2 regions of the Thermosyntropha tengcongensis genome follow, and region 1 is predicted to be linked to the other one. Evidence: riboswitches for the same ligand, from Rfam matches in the RefSeq annotation. Region 1 holds a riboswitch; the other holds the start of a gene.

Region 1 (4,210 bases):
TCGCCCATTAAAGTGGTACGTGAGCTGGGTTCAGAACGTCGTGAGACAGTTCGGTCCCTATCCATCGCAGGCGCAGGAGAATTGAGGGGAGCTGTCCCTAGTACGAGAGGACCGGGATGGACAGACCGCTGGTGTACCAGTTGTCTCGCCAGGGGCACAGCTGGGTAGCTATGTCTGGAATGGATAAGCGCTGAAAGCATCTAAGCGCGAAGCCAACCCCAAGATGAGTTCTCCCACTCCGGTAAGGAGGTAAGATCCCATCGAGTCTAGGTGGTAGATAGGCCGGGGGTGTAAGTACAGCGATGTATTAAGCCGACCGGTACTAATAGATCGAGGTCTTGACCTAGGAGCCTTGAGGTGATGAAAGCGCTATCTGCAGTTTTGAGGGATTCAGGGAAGAAGAATTCCTGGTGACGATAGCGGAGGGGAAACACCCGTACCCATCCCGAACACGGAAGTTAAGCCCTCCAGCGCCGATGGTACTGCAGCTGAAGCTGTGGGAGAGTAGGTCGTTGCCAGGATTTATTTTTTTCTGAAACATCTCTGAAACAGGGGACGGTTCTCTGTTTCAAAATGAAACAGAGAACCGTCCCCTGTTTCAGGTGAATTTTTTTCTTTGTAGGAAATATTTTCAGGGTATTTTTTTCGCACTTTTCGACAAAATATAAGTATTATTAGGTTTCCTATATTGGCATGGTCATTGCATGGATATAAGACAGGATTATATGTAAATTAAAAATTTTTTAGAAGGAGGGACGGCATAAGGTTGCAGTTGGCTAAAGGAGGTGGCGGAAAAGGTAAAGATTTAGAAAATTTTACTGGCTATTTTCTTGTTTGGTCGTACTAAACAATGCACTGTACTAAACAATAAGGAGGGTTTTGATGTCAGTAGAAACTGTAAGCCGTGAAGTGAATCCGGAAATTCGTTTTCACATCGAGGACAAACCTTCTCTAGCAGTGGCCATTCCTTTAGCTATTCAGCACATCTTGGCTGCTTTTGCTGGTGTTGTTGCTGTTCCTCTGGTAGTTGGCGGTGTTTTAAAAGTTCCTATTCAGGATTTAGCATTTATAGTGAGCTGTGCACTTTTTGCTTCCGGACTGGTTACCTTTATTCAATCCCGCGGAGTAGGGCCTGTGGGAGCTAAAATGCCTTGTGTTATGGGAACTAACTTCGGATTTGTTGGTCCTTCTATTGCTGTGGGAAGTAAATTAGGATTGGGTGGCATATATACTGCTACTATAGTTGCCTCTCTTACTGAGATTATTTTAAGCCGCTTTATTCCTCAGCTTAGAAAATTGTTCCCTCCTATTGTTACTGGTTCTGTAGTATCTTTGATCGGATTAACCCTTATTGCTGTAAGTATTGACTGGGCTGCAGGTGGCGTGGGTGCTCCTGACTACGGAAGCCTTTCCAACCTGGCGTTGGCAATTTTAGTAATGATTGTGGTAATTCTTTTAAACCAGTTTGGGAAAGGTATGATAAGTGCCTCGGCTATTCTTTTGGGAATAATCTTTGGTTATATTGTAGCCTTCTTTATGGGCAAACTTGATTTTACACCGGTTGTCCAGGCTGCCTGGTTTTCCGTTCCGGTTCCTTTGAAGTATGGTTTCCATTTTAGCTGGGCAGCTATTTTACCTTTTGCTGTAGCTTATGTGGTTTCGGCGATTGAAAGTATCGGAGACCTGCTGGCTTTGGGTGAAGCTTCGGGCAAAAAACTAAATGATGATGAGCTGGCAGCTGGTATCCTCTGTGACGGGGTTGGTGCTGGAATTGCTGGAATTTTCAACTCTGGTGCTACTACTACCTTTAGCCAGAATATCGGGGTAGTTTCTCTCACCGGTGTGGCCAGCCGCTATGTAGTTATGCTGGCAGGTATAATCCTTATGCTGATGGGGCTTTTCCCAAAACTGGGAGCTTTAATTGCTATTATGCCCAATCCGGTTTTAGGTGGAGCAGGAATAATCATGTTTGGAATGATTGCCGGTGCTGGTCTTAATATAATGAGACAGGAAAATTTGACCAGAAGAAACCTTATTATCATTGCTGTATCTTTTGGACTCGGTTTAGGAGTAACCTTTAGACCGGATATTTTATCCCATCTGCCGGAAGCACTGCAGATTCTTCTCTCTTCTGGTATTGTTACCGGTGCTATTACGGCTGTGGTACTTAATCTGCTTTTACCAAGAGACAGGGAATATGATGCATAGATTGAATAGAAATTGATTTTAAATCTCCCTTAATGGGGGATTTTTTTTGACAGGGGACGGTTCTTTGTTTCACTTTAGTGAAACAAAGAACCGTCCCCTGTTTCATCTGTTTCATTTGAAAAGGTTTTTGATATCCTTGCTATTAGCATATTTTTGCTTTAAAATATCTTCTAGCTTTAAAAATGAATAGGCTTTGCTGGTAACAGCCGTTTATGCGGCTGTTTTAAAAGGGAAAGCGGTGAGAATCCGCTGCAGTTCCCCCTACTGTGTTAGGGACGAAACCGGCATCAAATCCACTGTATACATGCTTTGGCAGGAGCCGGGGGTGTATATGGGAAGGAGCCGGGAGTAGGATGACCTTAAGCCAGGAGACCTGCCAGCAGGGCGAAAAAATCTGACTTCTGGGGATAAGAAGGGAGGAGAAAAGGATGGTGCGAAAAAAGCCACCTGACCTGCGTCTGACCAGTTAGTCGGGCGTTTTTTTATTTTTGGCAAGCATTAAACAGGGAGGTTAGGAAAAATGAAAAAAAGGTCGGTATGCAGGTTTTATTCGATACTGGTGGTGCTTATTTTATGGCAGCTTATTCTGGGTTTTTCTTATGTCCTGCCGGTAAAGGCAGCAAGCGATGACGATATAAATGAGGCGCTTACGAAGGCCTGCCTTTATGTTAACAGCAATATTGCGGCTTTTGGCGAAGGTGATGGAGACTGGGCGGCTTTGGGGCTTAGAAAAGCGGGAAATCTGGAGATAGCTCTTTTAAGCCCGCAAAATCCGCAAAAGCCTTCGGATTATGCCCGCTTAATCATAGGCGGACTGGCCAGGGGTGAAGATGTGGCAGGCTATGTAGGTACCCTGCAGAGTATGCAGAAAGCAGGCGGATATTTCAGCTCAACTGACAATGAAGATACCCTGAACCAGACTATCTGGGCAGTAATTGCCCTTAATTTGGCAAAGAAAAATGGAATAAGTGTTTCTTTTAATGAAACCGGGGCGGTAAATTATATATGTTCCAAACAGAAGCCGGAGGGTGACCCTTATGCCGGCGGGTTTGACGAAAGCGGCTGGGGGGTAGATATTGACTCGACCGCGCATGCCCTTGTAGCCCTGGCACCGTATAAGAATGACGGAAATGTAAATGAAACGATAAACAGGGCATTGGAGTTTTTAAAGAACAAGCAGAATGATAAAGCTGGTTTTGGGTTTTATATCTGGAATGGAGAAGAAGTCCAGAGCGAATCCCCGGATTCTATTGCGGCAGTCATTGAAGCTCTGGTAGCCCTGGGCATAGATCCGCAGGGAGATGAATGGAAAAAGGATAACAAGACTATGGTGGATGCCCTGCTCAAATATCAGCTGGAAAATGGAGCTTTTTATGCTCCCTGGAAGCCTGGTGAGGCAAACACTATGTCTACCCGCAGTGCGCTTCTTGCCCTGGCTGACTTAAAGAAGGTAAACGGAGGTTATGTTTCCAAGTATAATAATTCTCTTCCCCCATTGGAGAGATTATATATAAGCATTACTGTGCCTTCTTCTCCAAATGCGGGAACTGACTGGAGCTTTTCTATGAGGATAAATAATCCGGAAGGACAGGATAAGGAAACCCTGACGGTGGCAGGGCTTTACAGGGTAGAAAAAGACAAGCCGGAAAAGATGGTGTATTACACCTCTCTGGCCAAAAATGTAGCTGCCGGCCAGAGTGAAAGCATAAGCGGCGGCATGAGCATTATAGAAAACGGAACCTATGAGGCAAGGATTATGGTGTGGGACAACTGGCAGAACAGAACTCCGCTTGCAAAGCCGGTAGTGTTTAAGGTAAACAGCTAAAAGGGGGAGTTGAGGGATGAAAAGAGGCAAATATAAATTTTTAGCTTTTCTTATCTCCCTTTTCCTCTGTTTAAGCCTTGTCCTGCCGGCGTGGGGGGCAGAGGCCAGTGTAAGTGGAAATACGGTTGTCATAAGCGGAAATGACGCTTCCCCTTTGAGCGGGGTAAGCCTGGTGGT
Region 2 (4,210 bases), 450 kb from region 1:
GATGGAAAAAGTCATTGGCCTTCGTGAGGAAGTTAAAGCATATCGAAAACTGGATAAAAATTTATCCGTAAATGAAGAGGCATATTATACTTTTGATGATATTATAGGCGAATCAATGACGATAAAAGAAATAAAAGAAAAGATGCTAAAAGCGGCGCGCGGCAATTTCCCTATTTTTGTCTATGGGGAAACTGGAACGGGAAAAGAGTTGTTAGTCCAGGCAATCCACAATGCTAGCCCACGACGGAAAGGACCTTTTATTGCTCAAAATTGTGCCGCTTTGCCAGAAAATCTCATGGAAGCTATTTTGTTTGGCACGGTGAAAGGAAGTTTTACAGGAGCGGAAAATAGGCCAGGCCTTGTTGAATTGGCTGATGGCGGGACGTTGTTTTTAGATGAGATTACTTGTCTGCGCTTTGATCTGCAGGCTAAACTGTTACGTTTTTTGCAGGAAGGCTATGTGCGGCGCATAGGTGATAATAAGGTGAGAAAGGTGGATGTGCGTGTTATGAGCGCTACCAATGTGGAACCTCAGGAAGCGCTGGAGAAAAAGCTGCTAAGGCCGGATCTATTTTATCGGCTTAATGTTATGAGCTTGAGGTTGCCCCCTCTCCGGGAAAGGATGGAGGACATACCGCTTTTGGTAAAGTCTTTTATTAGCCAGTTTAATCGTCAGCTGGGCAAGGATATCCAAGGGATAAGCCGTGAGGTTGAGGGAGTATTGATGAATTATCAGTGGCCGGGGAATATAAGGGAGCTGCGGGGAGTCATAGAATACGCGGCTAATTTCTGCGACGGAAAATTTATTCAGCTGCAAGATTTGCCAGAATATATTCTAAAGAATGCTTACGAAATAAGCGATAAAGAAATAAATCTTGAAGAGATAGATTGGGATCAGGATTTGCGAAGTTTTTTGCAGGCTATGGAAGCAGAGCTTATACGCAGGGCGTTGAAAAAAGCGCATGGCACTGTGAGCAAAGCTGCCAAAATGCTAGGCATACCACGGCAGACTCTCCAATATAAAATGAAAATACTAGGGATTGAAATGGAGGATATGTCGCAAGAAATGCTAAAAAATTAGCAGGTGGTGACTATAATCGGGCAAAATATCGAAGAGCAGGTGGGAAAAATAAAGCTGCTTCTTGGTCTGAAAGGTGGTATGGATTTTGCATAAAGGTATAAATAAAGACCAAGAAGGAGGAACCTGGGTGAAAAAAGGGTTGGTGATGGTATATACAGGAAATGGGAAGGGCAAAACTACTGCGGCGTTAGGGCTGGCTTTTAGGTGTTTGGGGCATGGTAAAAAAGTGTACATGATTCAGTTTATGAAAGGTGGAGGGGAGTACGGAGAGATTCAAGCTGCTCGTTTTTTTCCCAATTTTACATTGGTTCAGAGAGGGATGTCTTCTTTTGTGAGAAAAGGGACACCGCGTCGTGAAGATGTGGAGTTGGCGGAAAAAGGCTTGGAACTGGCTAGAGAGATTTTAAAAGATGGCAGCTATGAACTAGTTATTTTAGATGAAATAAATGTGGCTGTAAGTTTTGGTCTTTTAAAAGAAAGTGATGTCCTGGAGCTTATAGACCTAAAACCTGAACATGTTACAATGGTTCTAACAGGACGTTACGCTCCGCCTGGGATTATTGAAAGGGCGGATATGGTAAGTGAAGTTATGGAGGTAAAACATCATTATAAACAGGGGATAACTTCTCAACCAGGTATAGAATATTGATAAGATTTTAATTTTATGCATCATAATTTTTTACTCTTGCTCAATAATTAGGTATAATATTTTTGTATAAAAAATTTTTAGGTTGTAAAATATAGTTTGATTTTAATTGAGTAAGGCAACTGGTGCCCAGTTTTGTGCTGGGCTTAAAAGGGAAACCGGTGAAAATCCGGTGCGGTCCCGCCACTGTGAGGGGGATGGATTGCGTAGAATGCCACTGGGGATTCCTGGGAAGGTGCGTGATTCGATGAACCCGAGCCAGGAGACCTGCCAGTTGCTGTACCCTTTAAGGCCTGCGAGGACGGGTAAAAGGGAGGTGGGGATATTTGTGCCTGTAAGGTGCCTCCGTCTCGCTGGCTGAGTCGGAGGCATATTATTTTTCGCGAGTTTTAAAAATATAGGGGAGGTTGTTTATCATGCATATTATGGAAGGTTTTTTGCCTTCTGAACATTGTGCCTTATGGGCTGCAGCAGCTGCGCCCGTCGTGGCTTATGGAGCGAGCAAGATAAAAAAGATGGTTCAGGAATATCCAGAAACTAAGATGTTAGTGGGTTTTGGGGCAGCTTTTATCTTTGTGCTTTCTGCCCTTAAATTGCCTTCTGTAACAGGGAGCTGCTCGCATCCTACAGGCACTGGGCTGGCTACTATACTATTTGGGCCTTCAGTTGTCGCGGTACTAGGATTGATAGTTCTTGTTTTTCAGGCTTTGCTGCTAGCGCATGGGGGGTTGACTACTTTGGGGGCTAACACCTTTTCTATGGCGATTGCTGGGCCTGTGGTGGCTTATCTTGTTTACAAGGCGGGGCAGAAATTGCGCTTGCCCTGGACAGTAAATGTGTTTTTAGCAGCATGCTTGGGAGATTTGTTTACCTATGTTGTCACTTCTATGCAGCTGGCCTTGGCTTTCCCTGATCCAGTAGGAGGTTTATGGGCTTCATTTGCTAAATTTGGCTCGATATTTGCCGTGACTCAGATCCCGTTAGCGGTGGTGGAAGGGTTTGTAAGTGTTTTAGTTTTTGATATGCTGATTAAATATGGCCGTGAGGAGCTTTCTTTGATTGGAGTACTGGCAGAGGGGGAAAAGGGTGATGTTGTCGCTTAAAACGAAAGCATTGATTTTGGTGCTGATAGTTTTAATATGTATTGTGCCTTTATGGCTAGTTAATAGCAATGGGGAGGAAGTTTTTGGAGGCGCTGATTCTAAGGCTGAAGAGGTAGTGGGAGAAGTAGCGCCTAATTATGAGGTCTGGTTTGAACCGCTGTTTGAGCCTCCCAGCGGGGAAATTGAGAGCCTTTTGTTTGCTCTGCAGGCAGCTTTAGGAGCAGGCGTGATTGGCTATTATGTGGGATATAAGGTGAGAGGAAATAGAGATGCTGATTGAAAGCTATGCCTGGAAAAGTTACTGGCGGGACTATCATCCCTTAGAAAAATTAAGCCTGGCATTGGTTGTTATGATCTTGTGCTTTTATTTATCTCAGCTTATTCTGCAGTTTGTGCTGTGGCTTATAGTATTTTTCCTGACGATAAAAGGAGGGGTGAGGTTATCTGATTACCTGAAAATTTACATACTGCCAGCAGGGTTTTTGGTTTTTAGCCTGGTAGGCATCGCGCTTGTTTTTAATCCCGCTGATACTTGTTTGTTAAGCTTTAAAATAGGCATGACAAATTGGGGGATAACATCTTACAGCCTGCGTGCTGCCTCAGAAGTAGGGATTAGAACAATGATAATGATAGGAGCGTTAACTTTTTTGGCACTCAGCACGCCTGTTTTAGAATTAGTTTCTGCTTTTCAAGGGATAGGTGCTAAAGGGATACTTTGCGAAATAATTTACATTAGCTATAGAATTATCGCGATTTTGTTGGAAGTGGGAGAAAGGATAGTTAGGGCTGAGTACCTTCGTTTAGGATATGTGGGCTTTAGGCAGTCCTTAAGGTCAGTAGTTTTGCTTGTTTTTGGGCTGTTTAGGGCCAGTATGGCGCGCTATCAGGAAATGAAGACAGTAGTTGAGGCTCGGGGGGTAGAGGCCAAGATACCTGTGGTTGAGCTTTATCAACCGTTGAATTTTTTTCGCTTGGCAGCCATATGGGGGTCAGGGGCTCTTGTTGTTGTGCTCAGCAAGGTGTTAGGAGGCGTGTAATAGCTTGTACCAAATTGATTTTTACATGTTATAGGGGAAGGATATCGATGAATAATGATTGGGCAATAATGGGTTTAAGAGGAGTAGGCTTTAAATATGACAGGGAATATGTGATCTCAAAAATTACTCTTGACCTTCCAAAAGGCAAGAAGATTGTCATACTGGGGCCCAATGGGGCGGGTAAGACAACTTTGCTCTATGTCATGTGTGGTTTGCTAAAACCGCAGGAAGGGGAAGTATTTTTTAAAGGGAAGAAAATTGGCTTTTCCCGCAATGAGCTAAAAGAGTTCAGAACAAAAGTGGGAATAGTTATGCAGAATCCGGATGTTAATCTCATATGTCC

What was found. A riboswitch is a leader RNA that binds a small molecule or an ion and turns the genes downstream of it on or off. The one in region 1 is predicted to bind cobalamin.
Region 2: linked by a shared signal. The riboswitch ahead of ACZ42E_RS11160 (energy-coupling factor ABC transporter permease) and the one ahead of ACZ42E_RS01925 (prenyltransferase/squalene oxidase repeat-containing protein) in region 1 are both predicted to bind cobalamin.

The regions. Positions count from the first base shown of each region.
Region 1 is NZ_AP042437.1:407,863-412,072, forward strand. It holds rRNA gene ACZ42E_RS01910 (23S ribosomal RNA) at 1-346, shown strand, start outside; rRNA gene rrf (5S ribosomal RNA) at 407-521, shown strand; gene ACZ42E_RS01920 (nucleobase:cation symporter-2 family protein) at 883-2,208, shown strand; cobalamin riboswitch at 2,389-2,603, shown strand; gene ACZ42E_RS01925 (prenyltransferase/squalene oxidase repeat-containing protein) at 2,729-4,033, shown strand; gene ACZ42E_RS01930 (S-layer homology domain-containing protein) at 4,050-4,210, shown strand, end outside.
Region 2 is NZ_AP042437.1:2,280,073-2,284,282, forward strand. It holds gene ACZ42E_RS11150 (sigma-54 interaction domain-containing protein) at 1-1,081, shown strand, start outside; gene cobO (cob(I)yrinic acid a,c-diamide adenosyltransferase) at 1,209-1,730, shown strand; cobalamin riboswitch at 1,834-2,016, shown strand; gene ACZ42E_RS11160 (energy-coupling factor ABC transporter permease) at 2,144-2,830, shown strand; gene ACZ42E_RS11165 (energy-coupling factor ABC transporter substrate-binding protein) at 2,817-3,110, shown strand; gene cbiQ (cobalt ECF transporter T component CbiQ) at 3,100-3,867, shown strand; gene ACZ42E_RS11175 (energy-coupling factor ABC transporter ATP-binding protein) at 3,915-4,210, shown strand, end outside.